DNA from 4 places in the Kitasatospora misakiensis genome. Region 4 is predicted to be linked to each of the others. Evidence: riboswitches for the same ligand, from Rfam matches in the RefSeq annotation. Region 4 holds a riboswitch; each other region holds the start of a gene.
What was found. Region 4 has a riboswitch for cobalamin ahead of ACFP3U_RS33065 (prenyltransferase/squalene oxidase repeat-containing protein). Riboswitches for the same ligand answer to the same signal wherever they lie in the genome.

Region 1: linked by a shared signal. The riboswitch ahead of metE (5-methyltetrahydropteroyltriglutamate--homocysteine S-methyltransferase) and the one ahead of ACFP3U_RS33065 (prenyltransferase/squalene oxidase repeat-containing protein) in region 4 are both predicted to bind cobalamin.
Region 2: linked by a shared signal. The riboswitch ahead of ACFP3U_RS22225 (cobalamin biosynthesis protein) and the one ahead of ACFP3U_RS33065 (prenyltransferase/squalene oxidase repeat-containing protein) in region 4 are both predicted to bind cobalamin.
Region 3: linked by a shared signal. The riboswitch ahead of ACFP3U_RS05815 (ribonucleoside-diphosphate reductase subunit alpha) and the one ahead of ACFP3U_RS33065 (prenyltransferase/squalene oxidase repeat-containing protein) in region 4 are both predicted to bind cobalamin.

Annotation. Positions count from the first base shown of each region.
Region 1 covers NZ_JBHSOF010000012.1:89,078-96,042, reverse strand. The annotation lists gene ACFP3U_RS12485 (cytochrome P450 family protein) at 1-147, opposite strand, end outside; gene ACFP3U_RS12480 (hypothetical protein) at 383-817, opposite strand; partial or broken gene ACFP3U_RS12475 (ATP-binding cassette domain-containing protein) at 828-1,613, shown strand; gene ACFP3U_RS12470 (ECF transporter S component) at 1,610-2,398, shown strand; cobalamin riboswitch at 2,475-2,712, shown strand; gene metE (5-methyltetrahydropteroyltriglutamate--homocysteine S-methyltransferase) at 2,876-5,191, shown strand; gene ACFP3U_RS12460 (HAD family hydrolase) at 5,283-5,945, opposite strand; gene ACFP3U_RS12455 (NUDIX hydrolase) at 6,023-6,556, opposite strand; gene ACFP3U_RS12450 (NADP-dependent oxidoreductase) at 6,765-6,965, opposite strand, start outside.
Region 2 covers NZ_JBHSOF010000030.1:75,695-82,659, forward strand. The annotation lists gene ACFP3U_RS22210 (CDP-alcohol phosphatidyltransferase family protein) at 1-176, shown strand, start outside; gene ACFP3U_RS22215 (hypothetical protein) at 293-1,618, opposite strand; gene ACFP3U_RS22220 (alpha/beta hydrolase family protein) at 2,120-3,235, opposite strand; cobalamin riboswitch at 3,605-3,783, shown strand; gene ACFP3U_RS22225 (cobalamin biosynthesis protein) at 3,872-4,918, shown strand; gene ACFP3U_RS22230 (cobyric acid synthase) at 4,915-6,429, shown strand; gene ACFP3U_RS22235 (putative cobaltochelatase) at 6,426-6,965, shown strand, end outside.
Region 3 covers NZ_JBHSOF010000004.1:164,285-171,249, reverse strand. The annotation lists gene ACFP3U_RS05825 (glycoside hydrolase family 26 protein) at 1-1,220, shown strand, start outside; gene ACFP3U_RS05820 (GH12 family glycosyl hydrolase domain-containing protein) at 1,320-2,570, shown strand; cobalamin riboswitch at 2,666-2,793, shown strand; gene ACFP3U_RS05815 (ribonucleoside-diphosphate reductase subunit alpha) at 2,975-5,398, shown strand; gene ACFP3U_RS05810 (ribonucleotide-diphosphate reductase subunit beta) at 5,398-6,414, shown strand; gene ACFP3U_RS05805 (DUF397 domain-containing protein) at 6,483-6,701, opposite strand; gene ACFP3U_RS05800 (DUF5753 domain-containing protein) at 6,705-6,965, opposite strand, start outside.
Region 4 covers NZ_JBHSOF010000068.1:1,085-8,049, forward strand. The annotation lists gene ACFP3U_RS33050 (glycosyltransferase) at 1-235, opposite strand, end outside; gene ACFP3U_RS33055 (NAD(P)-dependent oxidoreductase) at 415-1,488, shown strand; gene ACFP3U_RS33060 (flagellar hook-length control protein FliK) at 1,536-2,042, opposite strand; gene ACFP3U_RS33065 (prenyltransferase/squalene oxidase repeat-containing protein) at 2,081-3,151, opposite strand; cobalamin riboswitch at 3,264-3,383, opposite strand; gene ACFP3U_RS33070 (M4 family metallopeptidase) at 3,589-6,303, opposite strand; gene ACFP3U_RS33075 (SRPBCC family protein) at 6,728-6,965, shown strand, end outside.

The DNA.
Region 1 (6,965 bases), on a different contig from region 4:
CTCGGCGCGGGTCACCGACCAGGCGAGGACGCCGCCGGGGAGTTCGACCCGGACGGCCGGGCCGTGGGTGCGCAGATGGGCGGCCTCGGCGTGCACGTCGGTGGCGCGGGAGTCGAGGACGTGGGCGTAGGGGCAGCGAGGTTCCACGGGCCCTCCTGGGTCGGGAGCGGCGGGCCGTACGGTCGCCTGGTATGTGACCGTACGGCCCGTGCGGCGGCGGGGAAAGAGCGCTCGGCGGCGTTCCGTGCGCCCTTGGCGTGCGCCCTCGCGCACTCGGCGCGGTGCGCACCCGAGCGGGCCGCCCCGCCGCCGGTCCGCCCGCCGACCCTTATGACAACAGCATTGACGTGTCTCCGGACCCGCCGGTTTCATGGCTCGCACTTCACCCCACCCCCACATCTCCCCCCACCACCAAGGCGGTGATCCCTCGGCATCGACGGCGAAGGCCACGGTCACCGGCTCCTCGATCGTCCAACTCCTCGACGAGGCGCACGTACGCGGCGTCGCGGGCCTGCGGCTGGACGCCGACTCGACCGTCCAGTGCACCCTGATCGGCCTGGTCGTCCTGGTCGGCGCCGCGCTGATCGCGGTGCGCGGGCTCGAACTGGCCGCGCGGCTCCAGAAGGCGCTGCTGGTCTTCGAGTACGCCGTGCTGCTCGGCTTCTGCGGGTACGGGCTGTTCGCCGGTGACCAGCCGTTCTCGCTCCAGTGGTTCAACCCCTTCGCGATCCCGTCGTTCGCGGCGGTGGCGCAGGGCATGGTGCTCGCGGTGTTCTGCTACGCGCCCCGCGCCGGCGCCGCGCCGTGCGGCCGCCACCGGCGACACCGTGCTGTCCGCCGAGCGGATCGTGGTGCGCTACGGCCAGCTGGTCGCCGTCCGCGAGGTCGGTCTGGAACTCGGGGCCGGCCAGGTCACCGCGCTGATGGGCCGCAACGGCTCCGGCAAGTCCTCGCTCCTGTGGGCGCTGCAGGGTTCCGGGCCTCGGCAGGGCGGCAGCGTGCGGGTCGCCCGGGCCGACGGCGGGCCGCCGAAGGATCCCAAGCGGGTTCCGGCGGCGGAGGCGCGGAGGTTGGTGGGGCTCGTCCCGCAGACGCCGGCCGACCTGCTGTACCTGGAGTCGGTGGCCCAGGAACTCGCCCAGAGCGATCTGGAGTCCGGCCGCGCGGCGGGGCCGACCGCGCGGCGGCTCCTCGACCGGCTGGCCCCCGGAATCCCGGACGAGGCGCACCCCCGCGACCTCTCCGAGGGCCAGAAGCTGGCCCTGGTCCTGGCGATCCAACTGGCCGCCGCCCCCCGGGTGGTGCTGCTGGACGAGCCCACCCGCGGGCTCGACTACCACGCGAAGGAGGCGCTCACCGGCATCGTGGACGCCCTCGCCGCCGAGGGCCGCGCGGTCGTGATCTCTACCCATGACGTCGAGTTCGTCGCCGGGGCCGCCGACCGGGTGGTGGTGATGGCCGAGGGCGAGATCGTCGCGGACGGCCCCACCGCAGAGGTCATCGTCGCCTCGCCCACCTTCGCCCCCCAGACCGCCAAGATCCTCGCCCCGCTGCCGTACCTGACCACCCGGCAGGTCGCCGAAGCCCTCGCCCCGACCGAGGCCGCCCGGTGACCGCCGTCCGGATCCCCGGCCGGGCCCGCGTGGTGGTGGCCCTCGCCGCGTTCATCGGCCTGGTCGCCTTCACCTGGCCGTTCGTCGTCGCGCCCGGCAAGTTCGGCTCCTCCTTCGCCCCACCGCTGATCTTCGGCGCCCTGCTGGTCCTGGTGCTGGCCGTCGTGATCGCGGAGATCGCCGCCGGCGGTATCGACGCCAAGGCGCTGGCCATGCTCGGCGTCCTCTCGGCCGTCAACGCGGGGCTGCGCCCCCTCGGCGCGGGGACGGCGGGGGTGGAGACGGTCTTCTTCGTCCTGGTCCTCGCCGGCCGGGTCTTCGGCCCCGGCTTCGGCTTCACCCTCGGCTGTACGTCCTTGTTCGCCTCCGCTCTGCTGACCGGCGGGGTGGGTCCCTGGATGCCCTACCAGATGTTCGGCTGCGCGTTCGTGGGCCTGCTCGCCGGGCTGCTCCCGAAGCTCCCGCGCCGCTGGGAGGTGCCGGTGCTGGCCGGTTACGGGGCCTTCTCCGGCTATCTCTTCGGGTTCCTGCTGAACCTCTCCTTCTGGCCGTTCTCCACCGACCCGAACAGCTCCATCGCCTACCTCCCCGGGCTGCCGTTCACCGAACAGTGGCACCGCTACCTGCTCTTCGACCTGGCCACCTCCCTCGGCTGGGACACCGGCCGCGCCGTCACCACCTTCATGGCCGTGCTCGTCGTAGGCCCGGCCGTCCTCACCGTCTTCCGATGCGCCGCCCGCCGGGCCAACTTCGAGCCGACCGTCCGTTTCGAGCGGCCGGGCTGAGCCCCGACCCCGCCGCACCGGTCCCAACTCGTGGACACCGCCGTGGAATGTGCTGACCCGGCCGGTGCTTTGCCTCTAGGCTGACCTCGTAGCTGGTTCGCCCTGTCCGCCAGACAGGGCGTCGTAAGAGGGAACCCGGTGACGCCTTTCAACTGGCCAGTCCGGGACTGCCCCGCAGCGGTGAGCGAGAACGACCGCCGTCATACGCACTGGGCCCGAGCCGGGTCTGGGAAGCGACGGCCAGTAGGTGTCCGCCCTCGACGAGGGCGGGCGTGCTCGCGAGTCCGAAGACCTGCCCGCTGCCCGCCCGTGGACGATCCGCGGGCGGCTGTCCGGAGACCTCGAGGGCGGGTCGGCGACCACACCAGGCGGTTCAGGCACGCCCGTTCACGGCGGCCGCCGTCCGGTCCGTCGTCCCTTCGCGCACTCGTGCCGTCCCCGGGCACTTGAGGAGCAAGACTCGCGAAGGAGAGTCCCTTGACAGCGAAGTCCGCAGCCGCGGCGACCCGGGCCACCGTGCACGGCTACCCCCGCCAGGGCCGGAACCGGGAACTCAAGAAGGCGATCGAGGGCTACTGGAAGGGCGCCGTCACCGCCGACGCCCTCCACACCACCGCCGCCGAGCTGCGCCGGGAGAACTGGCGGCAGCTCACCGAGGCCGGCGTCCGCGAAGTCCCCACCGGCGACTTCTCGTTGTACGACCACATGCTCGACACCACTGTCGCCGTCGGCGCGATCCCGGCCCGCCACCGGGCCGCCGTCGACGCCGACCCGCTCGACGGCTACTTCGCCATGGCGCGCGGCACCCAGGAGGTCGCGCCGCTGGAGATGACCAAGTGGTTCGACACCAACTACCACTACCTGGTACCGGAGTTGGGGCCGGACTCGGTCTTCTCCGCCTGCCCGGCCAAGGCGGTCGGCGAGTTCACCGAGGCCCTCGCGCTCGGCCACACCGCCCGGCCGGTCCTGGTCGGCCCGGTCACCTACCTGCTGCTGGCCAAGCCCGCCCCCGGGGTGGCGGAGGACTTCCCGCCGATCACCCTGCTGGACCGGCTGCTGCCCGTCTACGCCGAACTCCTCGCCGAGCTGCGGGCCGCCGGCGCCGACTGGGTCCAACTGGACGAGCCCGCCCTCGTCCAGGACCGGACCCCGGCCGAACTCAACGCCGCCGCCCGCGCCTACCGGGAGCTGGGCGCCCTGACCGACCGGCCGAAGCTGCTGGTCGCGAGCTACTTCGACCGCCTCGGCGAGGCCCTGCCGGTGCTCGCCAAGGCCCCCGTCGAGGGCCTGGCCCTGGACTTCACCGGACCGGCCGCCGCCAATCTGGACGACCTCGCCGCCGTCGGCGGCCTGCCGGGCAAGCGGCTGGTCGCGGGCGTGGTCGACGGCCGCAACGTGTGGATCAACGACCTGGGGAGGTCGCTGGCCACCCTGGCCACCCTGCTCGGCCTCGCCGACCAGGTGGACGTGGCGCCGTCCTGCTCCCTGCTGCACGTGCCGATCGACGCCGGCCTGGAGCGCGACATCGACCCGCAGATCGCCCGCTGGCTCGCCTTCGCCCGACAGAAGGCCGCCGAGGCCGCCCTGCTCGCCCGCGGCCTGCGCGAGGGCACCGGGGCGATCACCGCCGAACTCGCCGCCAACCGCGCCGACCTGGCCTCCCGCGCCGGCTCGCCGATCACCCGCGACCCGGCCGTCCGCGCCCGCACCGCCGCCGTCACCACCGAGGACGCCCGCCGTCCACAGGCCTACCCGCAGCGCGCCGAGGCCCAGCGCGCCCGCCTCGGCCTGCCCCTGCTGCCGACGACCACCATCGGCTCCTTCCCGCAGACCACCGAACTGCGCGTCGCGCGAGCTGATCTGACGGCTGGTCGGATCGACGCCGACGCCTACCGTGCTCGCATGGAGGCCGAGGTCCGCGAGGTCGTCGCCTACCAGGAGAAGGCCGGCCTGGACGTCCTCGTGCACGGCGAGCCCGAACGCAACGACATGGTCCAGTACTTCGCCGAACAGCTCACCGGCTACCTCGCCACCCGGCACGGCTGGGTGCAGTCCTACGGCACCCGGTACGTGCGCCCGCCGGTGCTGGCCGGGGACATCTCCCGCCCGCACCCGATGACGGTCGACTGGTTCCGCTACGCCCAGGGCCTGACGGACCGTCCGGTCAAGGGCATGCTCACCGGCCCGGTCACCATGCTCGCCTGGTCCTTCGTCCGCGACGACCAGCCGCTCGCCGACACCGCCCGCCAGGTCGCCCTCGCCCTGCGCGACGAGGTCACCGACCTGGAGGCCGCCGGCGCCGCCGTCGTCCAGGTCGACGAACCCGCCCTGCGCGAGACCCTGCCGCTGCGGGCCGCCGACCGGCCCGCGTACCTGGACTGGGCGACGGAGTCCTTCCGCCTCGCCACCTCCGGCGTCCGCGCCGACACCCAGGTGCACACCCACATGTGCTACGCCGAGTTCGGCGCGATCATGACGGCGATCGACGAACTCGACGCGGACGTCATCTCCCTGGAGGCCACCCGCTCCCACATGGAGGTCGCGCGCGAACTGGCCGCCGCCGGCTACCCGCGCGAGGTCGGCCCGGGCGTCTGGGACATCCACTCCCCACGTGTGCCGACCACCGAAGAGGCCGAACGCCTGCTGCGGACCGCCCTCACCGCGATCCCGGCCGACCGCCTCTGGGTCAACCCCGACTGCGGCCTGAAGACCCGCGCCTGGCCCGAAACCCGCGCCTCCCTGACCAGCCTGATCACCGCCGCCCACCGCCTGCGGGAAGACCTCGCCCACTGACGCCGGCCTCACCCTGGGGCTCCTCGCCCGCCGGACGGCACGGATGCCGTCCGGCGGGTCGACGACCGGCTCTACTCGTGGAGTGCGACGCTCAGCTCACTTCAGCGTTAGCCTTCGCGATCAGCTCCGGCAGTTCCAGCAGCGAGTCGATTCGGAAGGTGGCCTGCGCGGTCGCCGGGTCGTGCTGCTGGATCCAGCCCCACGGCCCGCGCCGGATCAGCGCCGTCCGCATCCCGGCGGCCCGGGCGGGCCGCACGTCGTTGTCGAGTCGGTCGCCGACGTAGAGGATCTCGCCCGGTGCGGCCGGGACGACCTCGGCGACCTTCCGGAAGAAGCCGGGGTCCGGCTTCGAAGCGCCCCAGTCGTCGGAGGTGCCGATCAGGTCGACATCGCCGGTGAAGAGTTCGCGGAGGATTCCGCCCGCTCGAACCGTCTGGTTGCCGGCGATCGTCAAGTGCAGCCCGGCCGCGCGGAGTTCGACGAAGGCGGGGCGGACGTCGGCGTACAGGTCGCCCTCGCCGAAGGTCTCCGGCCGGCCGGCCTCCGCTCGGCGCTCGCGCTCCGCGTACAGGTCGAAGCCGGGCCGGAACACCTGGAACGCTTCCCGGTAGTCCCGCCCCTGGGCGATGACCGCGCCGAGCTGCGCAACGAACGTGTGCCTCGGCACACCGAGCCAGTCGGCCCAGCTGCCGTACTCCCGGGTCTCGTCGACCAGGCACTCCCCGACGTCGAACACCACAGCCCTGATCGTCATACCCGCAGCGTAGTGGGGTACGGAGGAGTTGTCAGAGCCGTCCCGTGGGATCGACCACCAACGCTCGCCCCGCCGGTTCAGGGACGCCGGGCGAGCAGTTGGAGGAGGCCGGTGACGGCGACGCCGGCCACGATCTCCCGCCGGTCGATCATGCCCTGGACCGCATCGAGTGGGATCCACTCGATGCGGTCCGCCTCGTGGGTGTCCACCGGCGGGGCGACGAACTCGGCGCCGCGAGCCAGGAACACGTGGTGCTCGGCGTTCGACATCCCTCCCACCGGCTGGCTGTAGGCCAGCGGCTCCACTGCCGCTACCCGCCACCCGGTCTCCTCCTCGACCTCACGGACGGCCGCCGCCTCCACGGACTCGCCCGCCTCGACGATGCCGCTGGGGATCTCCCAGTTCCACGTGCCGGTGGCGAAGCGGTGGCGCCACATCATCAGGACCCGGCCCCGGTCGTCGAGGACCACGGTCGCGGCCACGGGCGCGAACTTCACCAGGTGGTGCTCGTACCGGGAGCGCCCGGGCGGCTCGACGTCCACCAGGTCGAGTTCGACCCAGGGGCTGGCGTAGACGGTGTGACTGCCGTGGACGGTCCACTCACTGCTCACGAACACCTCATGATCTCGGCGGGATGATCGGCGCCATCCTGTCAGCGCCCGCTTACACGCCGATGGCATGCCCGGGCCGCACTCGTACGCGTGTTGAGGAGTGTCCGGTGACGGGATCGGAGTGGCCTGTCCACGGTCGGCGTCGTCGTCACCGATGACGCCGACCGCTTCCTCCGGCGGTCGGAGGCCGAGGTCGTGCAGCTCGTGGTCAGAGGGTGAGGACGAGCTTGCCCCGGAGGTGGCCGCCGTCGAGCAGGCGGTGGGCGTCGGCTACTCGGTCGAAGGGGAACGTTTCCTGGACGTGGACGCGGAGTTTGCCCTGTTCGACGAGTTGGACGAGAGCGCGCAGGGCGACCGGGTCGGGGTCGACGGCGATGCCGCTGAAGTGCATGCCGGCCGCCTCGTACTT
Region 2 (6,965 bases), on a different contig from region 4:
TCGGCTGCCTGGCGGCCTGGGCGACCGGTCTGCCGGGCGGCGACAACCTGATGCACATCGGCGCGTTCGCGCAGATCGCGCTCGCCGCGATGGCGCCGCTGCTGGTGATCCGCCGCAAGGTGGGGCAGAAGGTCGGCGACGTGCGGGCCCGCCGTGCGGAGTCGCGGATCGGCTGAGCCGCCGCCGCGGACCCGCCGACCGGACATGTGGAAGGGCCCGGTTCCCCTCGGGGAGCCGGGCCCTTTCGCATGTCCTGGTGCCATGTCCTGCTGCTATGTCCTGGTGCGGCCGCTCAGGCGCCGCCGCGGTGGACGCTGAAGGCCGAGCGGCGGGCCGCGCGGGCCACGGCCGGGTCCGGGTGGACGCCGGAGACGGCGGTCAGCACCGAGGCCGCCCGGGGGTGCCCGGACTGCCGGGCCCGGGCGAACAGCCGGACCGGGTCACCGGCCGAGGCGCCCTCGACGTGGCCCACCAGGAGTTCCGTTTCGCCGTGGTCGAGCACGGCCGCGGCGGTGTCCACCCAGAGCCAGGCGGCGTCCTCCGCGCCCAGCACGTCGGCCGGGGAGACCTCCTCGTCCGAGCGCTCGGCCAGCCAGAGCAGCGCGTACGGGCGCAGCACCGGCTCGTCGACGGCGGCCCGGACGGCCTGCTCGGCGGTGGATCCGGCCACCCGCAGCGCCTCGAAGGCCAGACCGCGCAGCAGCGCGTCCTCGCCCTGGGCGGCCTCCAGCAGCTCGGCCACCGCCCGGTCGGCCGGGCGGGCGGCCAGCCAGGCCCGGTACTCGGCGCGGGCCGGGCCGGGCGAGTAGTCGGCGCAGGCGCTCAGCAGCTCCAGCGCGCTCTGCTCGATGTGGCCGGCGGCGGTCTGCGCGACGGTGCAGATCTCCTCCAGCTTGGCCCGCACCGCCCAGTGGCCGAGCGGGGAGAGCTCGGCCGCGTTGTCCCGGCGGACCAGGGCGCCGACGGCGGCCAGGCCGTCCAGCATCCAGTCCAGGACGGCGGCGACGTCGGCGGGCGAGGCCGGGGTGTCGATCTGCGGCTCGCGGCAGGTGCCGCGGACGGCCGAGACGGCGGTGGCCGCGTGCGGGACGGGCGAGACGCCGAAGGCGCCCTCGCCGCCGCCCACCCGGCGCTCGTCCAGGCCGCGCCGGAGCAGCTCCAGCAGCTCGACGTCGGCGACCGGGCCGTCCACCAGGTGCAGGAAGGAGAGCAGCTGCGGGGCCTGGTCGACGGCCTGCCCGGCGAGCAGCGCGAACACGCCGCGCAGGGCGGCGGGCGGCACCGGGGCGAGCAGCGTCCAGGCGTCGAACAGCGCCGACCAGCCGCGGACCACGGCCTCGTCGTCGTGCTCCCAGGCGTGCAGGCGCCAGCCGGGGACGGCGCCGCCGTCCCGGGGCTCGACCAGGCCGACCAGCAGGGCCTGGCCCCAGGCCTTGGCCGCGGCGCCCACCGTCATGGCGAGGGCGCGGCCGGCGGCGCGGGCGTCGTCCGGGAGCAGCTCGCCGCGCTTGTCGACCTCGTCGAGGTCGCCGGCCCAGCGGGCGATCCGGACGGCGTCGACCAGCATGCGGCGGGCCAGCGGGGCGAGTTCGGCGGGTGCGGGGAAGCCCTCCGGCACGGGGACCCGGCCGCGGCCGGGTGCGGGGGCGGGGCCTCGTCGGCGGGGTACGCCCTGGCCCCCCGGCCTCGCGCCGGCGGGGCGGTGGGCCGTTCCGGGGAGACGGGTCACCGTCGCACCGGTACCGATCGTCGGCGGGAGCGGGGCATCACGGTCGCGCGGATTCCGAGACGTCACGTCGAGCAGTCTTCCCCTTGTACCGGCCATCTGTCACATCCGGTTCTCCGCGCGGGGCGGGCGGAGGGCGCGGGGCCTCGACAAGATCGGGCAACAGAGCCCAAACCGACTGGCTTGATCTTTGTGACGGGTGCATGCCAGGTCAGAGAGTAGGGGCGGACGGGTGGTCCGTACGAGGTCCCTTGCGGCCCGCGCGCCGATCGCGGACCGTCCACGCTCCCCCGGCTCCCCCCGGCTCCCGTGCCCCGCGGGCCACGGCGGGCGACGACGGGACACGGCGGCCTGGGTCGGGCGCGGGGCCGGGGCCCGGGGTCAGGCCCGGGGTCAGCAGAAGGGCGTGAGCCAGCGGCGCAGCGTCTCGGCGTAGCGGTCCGGGGCGGCGTTCCACAGGGCGGCGTGGTCACCGCCGGGGAAGGCCTGGAGGTTCACCAGCTCCGGACGGCGCGCGGCCAGCCGCTCGGCGGCCCCGAACGGCGCCACCGGATCGTCGGGGCCGTGCAGCACCAGGGTGGGCACGCGCAGGTCGGCGCCCTCGGCGAGGCGCGCGAAGTCGGCCAGATCCACGCCGGTGCGGCCCTGGGCGGCCAGCGCGCCGAGTTCGGCGGCCGCGCCCCGGAAGCCGGCCCGGGCGGCGCCCCGGCGGGCGGTGGCCGGCCAGTCCAGGACCGGGGAGTCCAGGACCAGGCTGCTGATCGAGGGGGCGTAGTCGGACCGGGCGGCGGCCTGCAGGGCCATCGTGGCGCCCAGCGACCAGCCGTAGAGGATCACCCGGCCCGCGCCGCTGTCCAGGGCCAGCCGGATCGCCGCCTCGACGTCCCGCCACTCCGTCTCGCCGAAGTGGCCGAGGCCGTCCGGGGAGGCCGGCGCGCCCGCGTCGCCCCGGTAGCTGACGGCCAGCGCGGGCAGGCCGAGCCGCCGCAGGACGGGGAGGACCGGCAGGGTCTGGGAGCGGTCGGCGTCCGGGCCGTGCACCAGGATCACCCAGGTGCCGCGCTTGCCGTCGAGCCACCAGGCGGGCAGCGCGCCCAGCTCGCCCTCGACGGCGGTCTCGCCGAAGGTCAGGCCGAGCGCCGCGGCCGGGTCGCCGAGGTAGACCCGCGGGGTGAAGCGGACCTCGGTGCCGGGGGCGAGGGTGCCGCGGTCGGCGCGGACCAGACGGCGGGTCACCCCCTGCTCGTCGCGGTGCAGCACCTCCTCGACGACGGCGTGCCCGTCCTGGCCCCACTCCACGGCCCAGCGGCCGGGGCGCTCGCTCAGCGGGCTCCGGGTGAAGGTGATCCGGCCCGCGCCCAGGCTCTGAACGACCACCGGGCCGGTCCGCTCCCGGACGCCCGCGGCCGGGCGGACCATCCGCTCCGAGGCCCGGCGGCCGATCACCAGGACGGCCGCCCCGGTGCCGACGGCGGCGGCCGCCACGGTGGCCGCGATTCCCCAACGCATACTCGCTCCCCGCTGATCGGTGTCTGGACCCACTCCACAGCCCAGTCCACTCGGCGGGGCGGGGCGGGGCCAGCAGGACACGGCCGTACGGGTTGTCACGCTAGGAAGGTCACACCGGGAATGTCACCACCGCGGGCCCGCCCCGGCCGGAAGACGCCGGAACGGCCGGATCGGACCGGGCGGGATCGGACCGCAGGACGGCGGCGAGGTCCGCCCGGTCCACCCGCACGATCCGGCCGATCGCGTCGGCCCGCGCCTGTCGGCGGGCGCGGAGGCAGCGACGGGAAACGGCGGGCGCCGGGCGGGGTCCGCCGTGTGACCAACCCCTCCGCGACCTCGGTTGACTCCCGGATCGGGCCCGTGATGGGATCCTTCAGCCATTACGGAGGCATGCAGAGGAAGCCGGTGCGAGTCCGGCGCGGTCCCGCCACTGTCACCGGGGAGCACGACCGGAACCAGCCGCAGCGAGCCGTCAGAAGCCGCCGGAGGGCCCGGGAGCGCGTCCGACCCGGAAGCCAGGAGACTCTCGCCCCCGGTACGTCGATCCAGGGCGCGGACCCTGAGTGAGGACACGCACGCGATGCAGGCTGCCCCGCCGGGCCCGAACCCACCCTCGACGACGCCGCGCAGCGTGCCGTGCGCCCGCTGACCCGGGCCGCCGCGTTCGGCGCGGGCGCCGTCGCCGGATACCTGGCCGACGCCCGGTTCGGCGATCCGCGCCGCGGCCACCCGGTGGCCGGCTTCGGCACCGCGGCCGGCCGGCTGGAGCAGCGGCTCTGGCGCGACCACCGCGCCGCCGGCGCCGTCTTCACCGCCCTCTGCGTGGGCACCGTCGCGGCCGGCGCGCTGGCCGCGGACCGGCTGCTGGCCCGCCGTCCGCTCGGCCGGGCCGCGCTGGCCGCCGCCGCGACCTGGACGGTGCTCGGCGGCGCCTCGCTGACCCGGGAGGCCCGCACCGTCGGCCGTTCGCTGACGGCCGGTGACCTGACGGCGGCCCGGGAGCGGCTGCCGCACCTGTGCGGACGCGACCCGAGCGGGCTGGACGAGCGGCAGATCGCCCGCGCGGTCGTCGAGTCGGTGGCCGAGAACACCGCCGACGCCGTGGTCAACGCCCTGGTCTGGGGCGGGCTGGCCGGCACCCCCGGGCTGCTGGCGTTCCGCGCGGTGAACACCCTGGACGCGATGGTCGGCCACCGCTCGCCGCGCTACGCCCGGTTCGGCTGGGCCTCGGCGCGGCTGGACGACGTGGCGGGCTGGCCGGGCGCCCGGCTGACCGCGCTGCTGACGGTGGCCGCCGCCCCCGAACCGCGCACCGCCTGGCGGGTCTGGCGGCGGGACGGCTCCGCGCACCCCAGCCCGAACGCCGGCCAGGCCGAGTCGGCGTTCGCCGGCGCGGTGGGCGTCCGCCTCGGCGGGACCCTCCGGTACGGCGAGCGCACCGAGCACCGGCCGGTGCTGGGCGAGGGGCTGCGGCCGGTCGGGGTGGACGACATCGAGCGGGCGTGCGTGCTCTCCCGGCGGGTGAGCGCGCTGGCCCTGGGTACGACGGTCGCCGGGCACCTGCTGCTCCAGGCCGCACTGGGCAGATCGGGCAGGCTGGGCAGGTCGGGCGGTCCGGGCAGTCCGGGCGGTCCGGGCAGTCCGGCCCGGAAGGCAGCGAGCGGGAGAAGGGGCGGGGCATGAGCAAGGCACTGCTGGTCGCCGGGACGACCTCGGACGCCGGCAAGAGCGTGGTCACCGCGGGCATCTGCCGCTGGCTGGCCCGGCAGGGCGTCGCGGTCGCGCCGTTCAAGGCGCAGAACATGTCGCTGAACTCCTTCGTCACCGCGGACGGCGCCGAGATCGGCCGCGCCCAGGCGATGCAGGCGCAGGCCGCCCGGGTCGAGCCGGAGGCGGCGATGAACCCGGTGCTGCTCAAGCCCGGCGGGGACGGCCGCAGCCAGGTGGTGCTGCTGGGCCGCCCGGTCGCCGAGGTCGGCGCGCTGGACTACCGCGAGCGCAAGCCGGTGCTGCTGGAGCGCGCCCTGGAGTGCCTGGCGGACCTGCGCCGCCGCTTCGACGTGGTGGTCTGCGAGGGCGCGGGCTCGCCCACCGAGATCAACCTGCGCGACCGGGACATCGCCAACATGGGCCTGGCCACCGCCGCCGGGCTGCCGGTCGTCGTGGTCGGGGACATCGACCGGGGCGGCGTCTTCGCGGCGATGTACGGGACGCTGGCGCTGCTGTCGGCCGAGGACCAGCGGCACGTGGCCGGCTGGTTCGTCAACAAGTTCCGCGGCGACGCGCGGCTGCTCGCCCCCGGGCTGGAGATGCTGCGCGAGCTGACCGGCCGTCCGGTGCTCGGCACCCTGCCGATGCTGCCGGACCTCTGGCTGGACGCCGAGGACTCGCTGGACCTGTCCACCGTCGTCGACCGGACCGCCGCGCGCGGCCCGCTCGGCGCCGACGTGCTGCGGGTCGCCGTGCTGCGCTTCCCCCGGCTGTCCAACTTCACCGACCTGGACGCGCTCGTCCAGGAGCCCGGTGTGCTGGTCCGCTGGGCGACCCGGCCGGAGGAGCTGGCCGACGCCGACCTCGTCGTCCTGCCCGGCACCCGGGCCACCGTGGCCGATCTCGCCTGGCTGCGCGAGCGCGGCCTGGAGCCGGTGCTGAAGGCGCGGGCGGCGGCCGGGCTGCCGCTGCTCGGCGTCTGCGGCGGCTACCAGATGCTGGCGCGCTCGATCGTCGACGAGGTCGAGTCGAAGGCGGGCGCGGTGGACGGCCTCGGGCTGCTGCCGACGCAGGTGCGGTTCGGCGCGGAGAAGGTGCTCGGCCGCCCCGTCGGCGAGGCCTACGGCCAGCGCGTCGAGGGCTACGAGATCCACCACGGCGTGGTCACCGTGGAGGCCGGGGAGCCGTTCCTGGACGGCTGCCGGGAGGGCTCCGTCTGGGGCACCACCTGGCACGGGGCGCTGGAGAACGACGGCTTCCGGCGCGAGCTGCTGCGCGAGGTCGCGGCGGCGGCCGGCCGGGCGTTCGTCCCCGCGCCGGACACCTCGTTCGCCGACGCGCGGGAGGCCCGGCTGGACCGGCTGGGCGAGCTGATCGAGGAGCACGCCGACACCGACGCGCTGTGGAAGCTGATCGAGGGCGGGGTGCCGGCGGCCGGATCGCTGCCGACCCTGGCGCCCGGAGCCCCTGGAGAACACGCATGAGTGACGTCCGATACCCGTTCACCGCGATCGTCGGCATGGCCGACCTGCGGCTCGGCCTGCTGCTGAACGCCGTCTCCCCGGCGGTCGGCGGGGTACTGGTGCGCGGTGAGAAGGGCACCGCCAAGTCGACGATGGTGCGCGCGCTGGCCGGGCTGCTGCCGTCCATCGCGACCGTCGACGGCTGCCGCTTCGCCTGCGACCCGGCGAGCCCGGACCCGCAGTGCCCGGACGGCGCGCACGCCGGCGCCCCGGCCTCCGAACGCCCGGCCCGGCTGGTCGAGCTGCCGGTCGGCGTCTCCGAGGACCGGATCGTCGGCTCGCTGGACCTGGAGCGCGCGCTGTCCGAGGGCGTCAAGGCGTACGAGCCGGGGCTGCTCGCCCGAGCGCACCGCGGCGTGCTCTACATCGACGAGGTCAACCTGCTCCAGGACCACGTGGTGGACCTGCTGCTGGACGCCGCCGCGATGGGCCGCTCCTACGTGGAGCGCGAGGGCGTGTCGGTGCGGCACGCGGCGCGCTTCCTGCTGGTCGGCACG
Region 3 (6,965 bases), on a different contig from region 4:
TCGCCGCGCTGGCCTCACCGGCCCCGGCCACGTCCGCCGCCCCCGGCACGCCGTCGGGTACGCCCGCCACCACCCCGGCGAACGCCGAGGCTCCCGCGCCCCCCGCCGAGCCGGCCCCGGCGCCGTTCCCGGCACCCGGCGGCGCGTTCATGGGCGTCATGACCAAGGCCGGCCCCTACGACCTCGACCCGGTCGACGAGTTCGCCACCGCCGTGAAGCACCAGCCGAGCGTGCTGGAGTTCTCCGTCGGCTGGTGGGACAAGCGCTTCGACCGCCGGGTCTTCGACACCGTGGCCGAACGCGGCATCATGCCGATGGTCGCCTGGGAGCCCTGGGACTTCCGCAAGGAGTCCAAGGTCGACAAGCTCCGCGGCGAGCAGCCCGAGTACGCGCTGAGCCGCATCATCGGCGGCGATTTCGACGGCTACATCAAGCAGTGGGCGGAGGGCGTCAAGAGCCTCGGCTACCCGATCGCCCTGCGCTTCGCCCACGAGATGAACGGCTACTGGTACCCGTGGGCCGAGCAGGCCAACGGCAACCGCCGCGGCCAGTACGTCCAGGCCTGGAAGCACGTCCACGACCTCTTCCGGCAGGCCGGCGCCGACAAGGTGGTCTGGGTGTGGAGCCCGAACGTCGACTACGAGAACGCCACCCCGCTGGACTCGCTCTACCCCGGTGACGACTACGTCGACTGGATCGGCCTGTCCGGCTACTACGGCACCGTCGGCCTGGAGAAGTACCTCTCGTTCGACCAGATCTTCGACCCGACGCTGAAGAAGCTGCGGGGCTTCAGCCAGAAGCCCGTGGTCATCACCGAGACGGCCGCCACCGACAGCTCGGGCCAGAAGGCCCGCTGGATCAGCGAGATGTTCACCCAGCTCCCCCAGCACCCCGACATCATCGGCCTGATCTGGTACGAGGCGGTCAAGGAGGTCGACTGGCGGGTCAGTTCCTCCGGGCCGGCCAGTGCGGCGTACGCCGCCGGTGTCGCCGCGCCCCGGTACTCCGGGCAGTGGACCGTCCGCTCGCAGCCGCTCCGGACGGCGCCGCCGCCCGCGCCGCCCGCCCAGCCGTCCGCCGGGCCCTCGCCGTCGGCCTCGCCCTCGCCGAACGCGAAGCCGTCCGGCTCCACCGGCGCCAAGCCGTCCGGCTCGGCCGCCACGGCGAAGAAGCCGACCGCCACCAAGCCCAGGAGCACTCCGCCGCCGGCCGACGGATAGCCTCGACCGACCGCGGGCCACGCGCCCGCGGGAGGCCGCCGGGAGCACCGGCCGCCCCGCACACCGAACACCAGTACCCCCCGTTGGGAGGCGAAGACCATGGTCCGCCCGTTCCTGCCCGGAGCCGGGCGCCCCCGGCCGCGCGCCTGGTGGTGGATCGCCCCCACCGCCCTCCTGGTGCTCTGCCTGTGCGCCGTGCTGATCCCGCGCGAGAGCGCCCCCTCGACCGCCGCGGTCGCCCCGCCGCCCCCGCCGCCCCTGACCACGGCCGAACCCGGCGAGCTGTGCTCCACCGCACAGAACCGCTACCCCTCGCAGCCGGTGGACTCCGGGCGCTACATCATCAACCCCAACGAGTGGAACGCCACCGGCGGCCTGTGCATCCGCGGCGGCGCCGACAGCGCCTCCTTCGCGGTCACCCGCAGCGCCGTCGCCCGCGGCAACATCGCCGACCCGGTCCGCGGCCCCGGCGCGTACCCGCACATCAGCACCCCGGTCGGCGGCGACGGCGTCAGCCCGCTGCCCATCGCCGTCGACAACCTGCGGTACGCCACCAGCACCTGGCGCACCACCCAGGTCGACGGCGGCGTCTGGAACGCCTCCTACGACCTCTGGTACAGCACCACCCGGGGCAGCTGCTCCTTCACCGAGAGCGCCGAGGTGATGATCTGGCTGCGCGGCAACGGCACCTCGCCGTTCGGCAAGCAGGCCGGGGAACTGCGCAGCGGCGGCCAGGCCTACCGGGTGTACGAGGCGCCGAAGAAGAGCAGCCACACCCTGCTCACCTACGAGGCGGCCTCCGCCACCAACGTCGTCACCGGGCTCGACCTGCGGGCCTTCACCCGCGACGCGGTCCAGCGCGGCTACGTCCCGGCCGGCTCGTTCCTGTGCGCCGTCCAGGCCGGCTTCGAGATCTGGGAGGGCGGCGCGGGCCTCACCACCGACGCGTTCTCCTTCGAGGTCGCCGCGGGCCGCCCCAGCGGCGCGATCACCTCCGCGGTGCCCGGCTACTGCCTGGACAGCCGGGTGGCCGGCGACCCGGCCGCAGTCGGCGCCGCCACCTGCGACGGCTCCCCGGCGCAGACCTGGACGATGGGCGAGGACGGCTCCGTCGGCCAGGGCGGACGCTGTCTGGAGGACCCGGACATCGGCTTCCCGGTGCTGACCGGCTGCACCCGCCGACCCGACCAGCGCTGGCGCGCCACCGACGCGGGGCAGCTGCTCAACGAGGACAGCGGGAAGTGCGTGGAGAACCCGGCGACCGGCCCCACGGGCACCGGTACGGGCTCCCAGGTGCGGATGCGGCTGTGCGCCGCCAAGCCCGCGCAGGAGTGGCACGCACCGGTCTGACGGGCTCCGAAAGCCCCCGCAGCTTATCGCACCCGACCCGCGACACGCAGCCTCGCGACACTACATGTGGGGCTTCGTCGGACGAGCGCCACTAGATGTATGCTCACTCCTGCTGTCGAAGCAGGGGAACCCGGTGCGATTCCGGGACTGCCCCGCAGCGGTGTGCGGCGCCTCCCCCCGGGAGTCCGCGAGTCCGATGACCTGCTGACGGCGTGCCGGCTCCTCCCCGCAGAGGCCATGCGCACCAGCACCACCTTCCGGGCCTCGCGGGCGGGCCGGGGACGACACGCGCGCGACACCCACGGGCCCGCGCGGCGTACTCCCCTGCCCAATCGGCCCGGCCCCCGTTCCACCGCCGATCGCCGCCAGGAGAGAGCGCCTTGACCACCGCTGCCTCAGTCGCCCTGCCCGCCCAGGGTTCCAGCTCCGCCCCCGCCGACCCGACGGTCTCCGACCCCGGCGGCGCGCTCCTGCGCCTTCTCACCGATCGCAGCGCCGACCTCCCCCAGGTGGACCCCGGCCACGTCGCCGCCGCCGCGCTCCGCGGCCGGCACGCCGGCTCGGACTTCGCCGAGCTGCGCGGGCTGGCCGTCGACGCCGCCGCGTCGATGATCGCCGAGGACCCGCAGTACTCGAAGCTCGCGGCCCGGCTGCTCGCGCTGGAGATCGTCGACGAGGCGTCGAGCCAGGGCGCGGTCTCGTTCTCCACCTCGATCGCGGTCGGCCACGCCGAGGGCCTCATCGGCGACACCACCGCCGCCTTCGTCGCCAAGCACACCGCCGCCCTGGACGCGCTGGTCGACGCGAACGGCGACGACCGCTTCGAGTACTTCGGCCTGCGCACCGTCCAGAGCCGCTACCTGCTGCGCCACCCGATCACCCGCAAGGTCGTCGAGACCCCGCAGCACTTCCTGCTCCGCGTCGCCTGTGGCCTGGCGGTCGGCGACACCGAGCAGTCGGTCACCGAGGTCGCCGAGCTGTACCGCCTGATGAGCCGGCTGGAGTACCTGACCTCCTCGCCGACCCTCTTCAACTCCGGTACCCGGCACCCGCAGATGTCCAGCTGCTACCTGCTGGACTCCCCGCTGGACAACCTGGACTCGATCTACTCCCGCTACGCGCAGATCGCCCGGCTGTCCAAGCACGCCGGCGGCATCGGCCTGTCCTACTCCCGGATCCGCTCCCGCGGCTCGCTGATCCGCGGCACCAACGGCAAGTCCAACGGCATCGTGCCGTTCCTGCGCACCCTCGACTCCTCGGTCGCCGCCGTCAACCAGGGCGGCCGGCGCAAGGGCGCGGCCTGCGTCTACCTGGAGACCTGGCACGCGGACATCGAGGAGTTCCTGGAGCTGCGCGACAACACCGGTGAGGAGGCGCGCCGGACGCACAACCTCAACCTGGCGCACTGGATCCCGGACGAGTTCATGCGCCGGGTCAACGCCAACGCGGACTGGTCGCTGTTCTCCCCCGCCGACGTCCCCGAGCTGGTCGACCTCTGGGGCGCCGAGTTCGACGAGGCCTACCTGAAGGCCGAGCTGGCCGGCAAGGCCGTCCGCACCATCCCCGCGCAGACCCTCTACGCCCGGATGATGCGCACCCTCGCGCAGACCGGCAACGGCTGGATGACCTTCAAGGACGCCTCCAACCGCGCCGCCAACCAGACCGCGCTGCCGGGCCGCACGGTGCACAGCTCCAACCTCTGCACCGAGATCCTGGAGGTCACCGACGACTCGGAGACCGCCGTCTGCAACCTCGGCTCGGTCAACCTCGGCGCCCACGTCGCCGCCGGTGCCACCGCCGCCGACCTGCTGAACGCGATGGACTGGGAGCGCCTGGACGCCACCGTCCGCACCGCCGTCACCTTCCTCGACCGCGTGGTGGACATCAACTTCTACCCGACCCCCGAGGCCGGCGCCTCCAACTCCCGCTGGCGCCCCGTCGGCCTCGGCGTGATGGGCCTGCAGGACGTCTTCTTCCAGCTGCGGATCGACTTCGACTCCGCCGAGGCCAAGACCCTCTCCACGCTCATCTCCGAGCGCATCATGCTCACCGCCTACGAGCGCTCCGCCGACCTCGCCGAGCAGCTCGGCCGCCACGAGGCGTACGACGAGACCCGCGCCGCCCGCGGCGAGCTGCACATCGATCATTTCTTGGAAGGCAAGCACGGCCCGACCGCCGCGCCCGAGTGGGCCGACCGCTGGGAGGCGCTGCGCGCCCGCGTCGCCACCACCGGCCTGCGCAACTCGCTGCTGCTCGCGATCGCCCCGACCGCGACCATCGCCTCGATCGCCGGCGTCTACGAGTGCATCGAGCCGCAGGTCTCCAACCTGTTCAAGCGCGAGACCCTCTCCGGCGAGTTCCTCCAGGTCAACCCCTACCTGGTGCGCGAGCTCAAGGAGCTCGGCGTCTGGGACCAGCAGACCCGCGACGCGCTGCGCGACGCCAACGGCTCCGTCCAGGAGCTCGGCTGGCTGCCCGCCGAGGTCCGCTCGCTGTACCGCACCGCCTGGGAGCTGCCGCAGCGCGCGCTGATCGACCTGGCCGCCGCCCGCATGCCCTACATCGACCAGAGCCAGTCGCTGAACCTCTTCATGGCCGCGCCGACCATCGGCAAGCTCAGCTCGATGTACGCCTACGCCTGGAAGGTCGGTCTGAAGACCACCTACTACCTGCGTTCGCGCCCGGCCACCCGGATCGCCCAGGCCGCCTCCGGCACCGCCCGCGCCGCCGCGCCCGTGCCCGTGGCGTCCCCGACCCTCACCCCGGAGGAGGAGGCCGCGCTGGCCTGCTCCCTGGAGAACCCCGAGTCCTGCGAGGCCTGCCAGTAATGAGCACCGACGACCGCAAGATGCTGCTCGACCCCGGCTTCGAGCTGACGCTGCGCCCGATGCGCTACCCGTCGTTCTACGACCGGTACCGCGACGCCATCAAGAACACCTGGACGGTGGAGGAGGTGGACCTGCACTCGGACGTCGCCGACCTGGCGAAGCTGAGTGAGGGCGAGCGGCACATGATCGGCCGGCTGGTCGCGTTCTTCGCGACCGGTGACTCGATCGTCTCCAACAACGTGGTGCTGAGCCTCTACAAGCACATCAACTCCCCGGAGGCGCGGCTCTACCTGAGCCGTCAGCTGTTCGAGGAGGCCGTGCACGTCCAGTTCTACCTGACGCTGCTCGACACCTACCTTCCGGACCCGGAGGACCGCGCGGCGGCCTTCGACGCGGTGGAGAACATCCCCTCCATCGCCCAGAAGGCGAAGTTCTGCTTCAAGTACATGAACGCGGTCGACCACCTCGACTCGCTGCAGACCAAGGATGACCGGCGGGCGTTCCTGCTGAACCTGATCTGCTTCGCGGCGTGCGTCGAGGGGCTGTTCTTCTACGGCGCGTTCGCCTACGTGTACTGGTTCCGGAGCCGGGGTCTGCTGCACGGCCTGGCGACGGGGACGAACTGGGTGTTCCGCGACGAGTCCATGCACATGGACTTCGCGATGTCGGTGGTCGACACCGTGCGCGAGGAGGAGCCCGACCTCTTCGACGACAAGATGGCCCAGCAGGTGACGGAGATGCTGGAGGAGGCCGTCGAGGCCGAGCTCCAGTTCGCCCAGGACCTCTGCGGTGAGGGCCTGCCCGGCATGAACACCGCCTCGATGCGCGAGTACCTGGAGGCCGTGGCCGACCAGCGGCTCGCTCGCCTCGGCATGCCGATCCGGTACGGCTCGACCAACCCGTTCGGCTTCATGGAGCTCCAGAACGTCCAGGAGCTGACCAACTTCTTCGAGCGCCGTGTGTCGGCGTACCAGGTCGCGGTCGAGGGCTCGGTCGCCTTCGACGACGACTTCTAGTCCAAGTAGAAGAAGAACGACAGAGGTGCCCCGCACGGCCACAGCCCGTGCGGGGCACCTCTGTCGTGTCAGCCGGTCGGAAACTCCCCGCCCTTGATCCCGGAGACGAAGGACGACCACGCCTCGGCCGGGAAGACCAGGGCCGGCCCGTCGGGGTCCTTGGAGTCCCGGACCGGTACGGCGCCCGGCAAACCGACAGCCACTTCGACGCACTCGCTCTGCGCTCCCGAGAACGAAGACTTGCACCACTCAAGTCCCGTGACACCTTCTGGCAAGAACTCGCTCACGATCTAGACCTTCTCACTCGCGATGCGCTCGATGAGCGCGATCGATTCGTTGCGGGGCAGCGACTCCGCCAGGGCGCGACGGAACAGGTTCGCGTACTTGAAGACCTCGTCCGGCTCCTCGATGTACAGAGTGCTGAGGAGGCTGTCGACGTACACCACGTCCGTCTCGGCCACCTCCGGAAAGCTGAGAATGGTGACCGGCCCGAAGAGTGCGGCGTGGATCTCCGATGCCTCCGGCAGAATCTGAACGTTGATGTTCGGGCT
Region 4 (6,965 bases):
TCGCGACCCGGGTGGGGAAGTCGGTCGGCGCCGGCGCCGCCCCGGTCACCAGCGCGCGCACCGCGTCACTGACCGGCACCAGCGGCACGCCCAGCTCGGCCAGCCGCGCCGCGAACTCCTCGTCCGGCGGAGCGCACACCCGCACGTCCGCGCCCTGGTCGCGCAGCCGCACCGCGAGCGCCGCCAGCGGCTCGACGTCCCCCCGCGACCCGTACGTCGACAGCACAACTCGCATCTCGCGCCCTCCCTGGTCCCCGCACATCGATTTCGGAGGGTGATTCTGCGACGTCACCGGGGCCTTGCGGCAAGCCCCCCGGTCCGCTATAGCTTGGAGACGGCGGTGATGATGATCACTCAGATCCGCTGCCCCACCCCGACGCCCGGTAAGGTCCGGTGCGAAGGAAGGGGGACCGCATGGGGCGGCATCGGATCCTGCTGCTGGACGCGGCTCCCGGGGACCTGCTGGGCGTGGAGCTGGAGCGCCTGCTCGGCCACGGGCTGGCCGTCACGCTGAACCTGCGCCGGGTCGCCGACCACACCGCCGTGCGGGCCGACTGGGCCGGGCGGGTGGAGTTCACCGACTTCGACCCCTTCGACGAGGCGGCGCTGATCGCCGAGACCCTCGGTGGCGGAGGCCACCACGCCGTCAAGTCCCGGGCCGGGGTGCCGCTGCGCGCCGCGTTCCTCGCCGCCGCCACCGGGGCCCGGACGGCCGGCCCGCGGGCGGCCGCGCCGCTGCGCGTGGTGGGCCGGGCGGGGGCCGGCACCGACCACGTCGACCTGGCCGCCACCGCCCGCCACGGGGTCGCCGTCACCCACACGCCCGGGTCCAACGCCGACGCGGTCGCCGAGTTCGCCCTGGCCCAGCTCCTCGCGCTGACCCGGGACCTCGTCGCCCACAACGAGTCCTCCCACCGGGGCCGTTGGCGCAGCCCGGCGGCGCCCGCCCGGGCCCTGTCCGAGCTGACCCTCGGCATCCTCGGCCTCGGCCGGATCGGCCGGGCCCTGGCCGGGCGGGCGCGCGCCCTCGGCATGACCGTCCAGGGCCTCGGTCGGCACCCCGCCCCTGGGGACGGGGTGCCTCGTGCCGGCTCCCTCGCCGAGTTGCTGGCGGCCAGCGACGTGGTCTCCGTCCACCTGCCGCTCACCGCGGAGACCCGGGGCCTGATCGGCCGGACGGAGCTGGCGCTGCTGCGGCCGGGCGCGATCCTGCTGAACACCGCCCGCGGCGGGATCGTCGACGAGTCGGCCCTGGCGGACGCCCTGCGCGACCCGACCCACCCCCTCGCGGCGGCGGCCGTCGACACCTTCGCGCACGAGCACGCCGCGTTCGACTCACCGCTGTTCGGACTCCCCAACGCCCTGCTGACCCCGCACGTGGCCGGGATGACCCGCAGCGCGATGGCCGAGGCGGCCGTCCGCTGCGCCGACCACATCGCGGCGCTCCTGAGCGGGCGCCCGGACGGTGTGCCGGTGGCCACCGCCTGACCTGCGCTGATGGCCGGTCAGGCGGTGGCCCGCGCTTGGGGACCGCGTCAGGCCGTGCCGGGGGTCAGGGGGGCGGTGATGCCCGGTTGGGTGCCGGCGCCGAAGGACCAGCCCTCGACGTCGCCCGGGGCCGGGTCGTAGGAGCCCGCGCCGAGGTTGCTGTAGGACCACGGACCGCCGTGCGCGGCGTGCCAGTACGACCAGTAGGCGGTGCCGGTCGGGTTGGTGCAGCTCGCCGGCAGGGCGTTGATCTTGCAGACGAAGCCCGGGAAGCGCGGATGGAAGGCGTACGGGAAGCCGGCGCCGGTGAGGGCGGCGAGGCCGCTGGCCGGGTCGCCCGGGGCGCAGCCGGTCTGGATGCCGCCCCCGAGGGCGGTGAAGTCGACGACGACGGTGACTCCGGAGGTCCCGGTGCAGGCGGCGGCCCGGGCGGGCGGGGCGGTGGCGGTGGAGACGCCGAGCAGGCCGGCGGTGAGCGCCGCGGCGGCGGCGAGGGCGCCGAGCGTGCGGCGGGTGGTGCGGGCAGGTCGGGCGGGTCGGGCGGTGGTGGTCATGGGTGTGCTCCTCGGGTGCGGCGCGCGGGGGCGGGCAGTCACGGGCGGGCGCCCTGGGCGCTGAGGCCGGCCAGCCCCTGGCCGGAGAGGCCGAGGACGGCCTGGGCGGTGGCCCGGGCGGCGTTGGCGGGGTTGAAGCCGCTCGCGTCGTAGGCGACGGCGCCGCGCACGGCGGGGTCGGCCGCGCAGCCCTGCTGCAACTTCACCAGGCTGCCCCAGCCCTTGAGCCCAGCGGCGAACCGTCCGCCGGTGAGCAGCGTCGAGGCGGCCAGGCCGGTGCTGTTGGCGTTGGAGGCGGTGGCACCGGCCGCCGCGAAGCCGCCGTCGGCGTTCTGGTGGGCCGTCAGCCAGTCCAGGCCCGCCTTGGCCTTGGCCGCCCGGCCGGTCGCGGCGAGGGCCTGGGCGGCGAGCGCGGTGGCGTCGGTGTCGGCGGCACAGGCGGGCTGCCCGAAGGCGATCGGGAAGCCGCCGTCGGCGCACTGGGCGGCGGCCAGGAAGTCGGCGGCCGCGGCCGGGGCGCCGCCGGGCGTGCGCTGGAGGGCGAGCAGGGCGAGCGACTGGCCGAAGGCGTTGCTGTAGTCGCCCCATTGCGAACGGTCGGAGAAGCGACCGGTCGGCGTCAGCAGCGAGCGCAGCCGGGCGGGCAGGTCGACGCCGCCGAAGGCCGCCGGGTCGCCGCCGCGCACCTCGGCGGCGAGCAGGAGCTTGGCGGTGGCGCCCGCGTAGGCCTCGGTGGTGCCGTCGCCGAGGTAGCCGCTCAGGATGTCGGGCCGGGCGAGCCAGGCGGTGGCGCGGGCGGCGGCCTGGTCGGCGCTGCGGGCGGCGGCGAAGGCCAGGACGGCGTCGACGGTGAGGCCCTGGTCGGGGTAGGCGGTGCCGTCGAAGACCGACTCGAAGTGGTCGCCGTCGACGAGTTGGCGGGCCAGCCACCCGGCCGCGGCGGCGTCCGGGCGGTGGGTGGCGGAGGCGGTGTCGCCGGAGGCCGGGGCCGCCGGGGCGGCGGTGGCGGCCGGGAGAGCCGTGGTCAGCGCGAGCGCGGCTATCGCGAGCGGGCCGAGCGAGCGGCGGAACACATTCCGGGTCTTGGTCTCGGTCTGGGGCACGGTCATGGGCACGGGAGGCCTTTCCGGGCCTGGGCGCACGGGTGCCGCCGGCCGCCGCCCGGGGTGTCCGCCGGCCGGCTCCTGGGGCCCCTGGCCGCAGACCACGACGGGAGGAGGGGGGCACACACCTCCGCCGACGGGTACTCGGGCTCGCCGCCGACTGCCGTCGGCGGCCTACCGTTGCGGGTCAGCGCCGGAATTCGACCGGACTTCCCCCGACGGCGGAGTCAGAACATGACGGCTCATGATGTCGGCTCTGCTGACAAACTGACAAGAGGTCAGGGCCGGTCCAGCCCCGGTGGATCGAACCGCCCCCCGCACGACATGGGCCCGCCCGGCCGTCGCGGGTGCGGCGGCCGGGCGGGCGATCGACCGGGGGCGGACGGGGTCCGGGCGCCGGGGTCAGGCGCCCTGGTAAGGACCCCGGGGCAGCCGCCGTCCGGTCAGCAGGTGCCGGCCGCGCGCTCGCGCACGACCAGATCGGTGCGGCCCGCCGTGGCGTCCAGCCAGACCACCCGGGTGCCCCGGTCGGCCGCCGGGCCGTACTGGCCGCCGCGGTTGCAGGAGAGCCGCTCGGGGGTGCCGCCGGTGAGCGGCAGCTGCCAGAGCTTCGGCAGGTCGGCGTTCTTCGTGCCCTTGGTCGCACGGTGGCCGTAGTCGCCGAAGGTGACCGCGCGGTCGGAGGCGGTGAGGCTGCGGATCCGGTGCGGTGCGCCGCTGCCGCCGGGGAGGAGGTCGGTCACGCCGGAACCGTCCAGGGCGCCGGAGCGGATCGCGCTGCCCTTCGTGCTGTCGGCGGGCGACTCCACCCAGAGCAGTCGGTCGCCGGCGAGGCGGGTGCTGCCGACCTCGGTCCCGGGGGCGTTCGCGTCGTCCACCACGTACTGGGCGACGACCTTGCCGGCGGCGATCGAGTAGACGGTCGGCGCGCTCACCGTCCGCTCACCCGCCTCCCAGCTCTCCGTCCAGGCGAGCAGGCCGTCCTTGAGCGAGAGGTCGGAGGCGCGGTGGCCGTCCGGCAGCGGGATCCCCACCGCCGGGGCGCCGTCGCGGGAGAGCATCGGCCCGGCCTTCCCGGTGGCGGGGTCGTTCCCCACGAAGGCCACGTCGCCGCCGGCGACCCGGACGCCGCTCAGGAACGCGTTCACCGCGCGGTGGACGCTGCGCACCGGTCCGCCGTCGAGCGGCCGGGCCAGCACCTCCGTGCCCCAGGTGCCGTCGGCGCCGGGGCCCATGGCCACCCACGCGGCGGACGTGCCGTCGGTGGCGGGCCAGCCGTGCGAGCGGCCGTCCTCGGGGCTGAGCCGGACGGGCTCGGCGGAGCCGCCGACGGCTCCCGCGAACACGGCCATGCTGCCCTTGGCGCCCTTGCCCGCGGTGGCCGCCACCCAGCGGCCGGCGGCGACGTCCGGCGCGATGCTCTCGCTGGAGAGCTCGCGCAGCAGCGGGCGGCTGTCCACGCCGATCCGCCGCTGCCAGCCGTCCTTGATCCCGTGCGCGTCGAACGCCCCGGCGACGGTGCGGAGTTGGGCACGGTCGAGGCCGAGCGCGCGACCGGCGGCGAGCACCGCGTTGCGGGCGTCGACGAAGTCGTCCAGCGGGGTGAGGTACTCGGCGAGCGCGCGGTAGACCAGGCGGTCGGCGAGGAGCGGGTCGAGGGTGCGCCGGATGTCCCACAACGCCCCCGAGACGATGGTGGAGTTGAGGTGCGCGCCGCCGCTGTCGACGCCGGACGGCACCCCGATGTAGTCGGCGACGGTGGTGCGGCGGTCGTCCATCCGCCGGTCGGCGCAGGCTTCGGGGGTGCCGGTGCGGCAGAGGCCCTCGCCGAGCAGCGCGGCCTTCGGGTCGGTCATCGGGATGCCCCGGCTGGTCACCTCGATCGCGTTGCCGAAGTAGTCCGCGACGGCCTCGTCGAGCGCGCCGGACTGGCCGAGGTTGACGAACCCGGCCGTGTACTTGACGACGCCGTGGGTCATCTCGTGGCCGGCGACGTCCCGCGCGACGGAGAACGGGTGGCGCTTCTCGCTGCCACCGCTGTAGATCATCTTCTCGCCGTCCCAGTAGGCGTTCTCCAGGGGCTCGCCGTTGCTGGTGACGTTGACCACGGAGGTGATCGGTCCGGCCTTGCCGTCGATCCCGTCGCGGCCCAGGCGGTCGCGGTAGAAGTCGTACACGGCGGCGGCGTTGAGGTGGGCGTCGGTGGCGCCGCTGGTGCCGGTGGAGGCCGGGAAGTCGGTGGTCGCCGAGGCCGCCGGGCGGGCGTCGGCGGGCAGGGAGCGCTCGAAGTCCATGACGTCCCGGCCGGCCGCGTCGTACGTGGTGACGGTGGCGGGGCGGGTGAGGTCGACGAGCTGGTAGGTGCCGTCCGGGAGCCGGCCGATGTTCACCCGCGTCGGGCGGCCGAGGGCGTCCGGGGCGGTACCGGTGGCGGGTTCGAGGCCGACGGCCTTGGCCGCGGGGGCCTCAGCGACCGGGGCGGACGGAGCGCGAACCTCGTAACTGAGGGCGACCTCGCCGACGGTGGCGTCCACGAACACCTCGCGCGCCTTCGCGGCCCAGTGCGCCGGGTCGGTCCCGCACACGGTGAAGTGGCGGACCAGCCGGCCGGCGCCGCCGGGCAGCACCAGCAGGCCATGGTCCTCGGCGACGGCACCCTCGCGGGCCGCCGGATCCCGGACCGCGTCGACAGCGAGCCTGCGCAGCACCTCGTCCGGCACGGTCTGCGCGGTCGGGGCGGCGAGGCCGGTGAAGTACTTGCCGCCCACCGACTCGACCCGCTGCCCGGCACCCTCGCCGACCAGGTGGACCAGGTACCTGGCCCCGAAGACCGGTATCCCGCCGTACCGCTGCTCGAACCTGACGGTGCGCCGACCGTCTGCGGCACGCTCCGTCCCGGACTCGGCCAGCTGCGCCGGGTCGACCCGGTAACGGTCCTGATGGGCGGCCAGATGCGCCCGGGCCGCCTCGCCCGGACCGGCACCGGGAGCCGCCTCGGCGAGCCCGGTGACCAGCTGCGGAGCAGCCGTCTCCGCCCCGGCGACCAGCCCGGGCACCGGATCGGCATCAGCGGCGGGGGCGGCGAACGCCGGTGGCACGCCCACACCGAGGCCGAGCACGGCGGCGATCGCGACACCGAGCAACTTGGGTCCGGGCATACGGGAACGGTGATGCACTGCGGTCCTCCCACGGGAAGCAAACGGTCCGACGGCCTGCCGGACCACACGTGAACAGCGGACGCCCCACCCCACGGCTCGTCCGTTCTCCGGAACCGGCCGCCCGCCATGCGGATCAACATAGGCCATCCCTCTGCATATGTCGATAGACTGAATATGTAGACCGGCAGACACTGAGGATGATCGATCCCCGTGGGACAACACCCGCCCATCACGTGCCCCCGCTGCCGCGCCATCCTGATCGCCGCGAGCTGCCCGTTCGATGAAGTGCAGGCCGCATACCATAACTTGATGATCTGTCATATCAGAGGCAAAATCGTGGCCGTACCGTAGTGGCACCGTTCCCGGAACGCGCCGACAGATGGGCAGGCGAACTCCTGTGAAAGCGACTCACTACTCCTATGCCGTGACGTCCCACTCGCCGGCGCAGCCCGCCGCCGTCTTCGCGCTGCTCCTACGTGCGGGTACCTGGCCGTCGTGGTCACCGATCGACTCCGCCGAGATCGAGGGCGGCGGTGACCCGGGCGCCCTGCAACAGGTGGGCGACACCAGGGTGTTCCGCACCGGCCGGGCGTTCTCCCGGGAGCGCGTCGTCGAACTCGTCTCCGACCGCAGGTTCGGCTACGAGACGGTCGGCGGTCCCT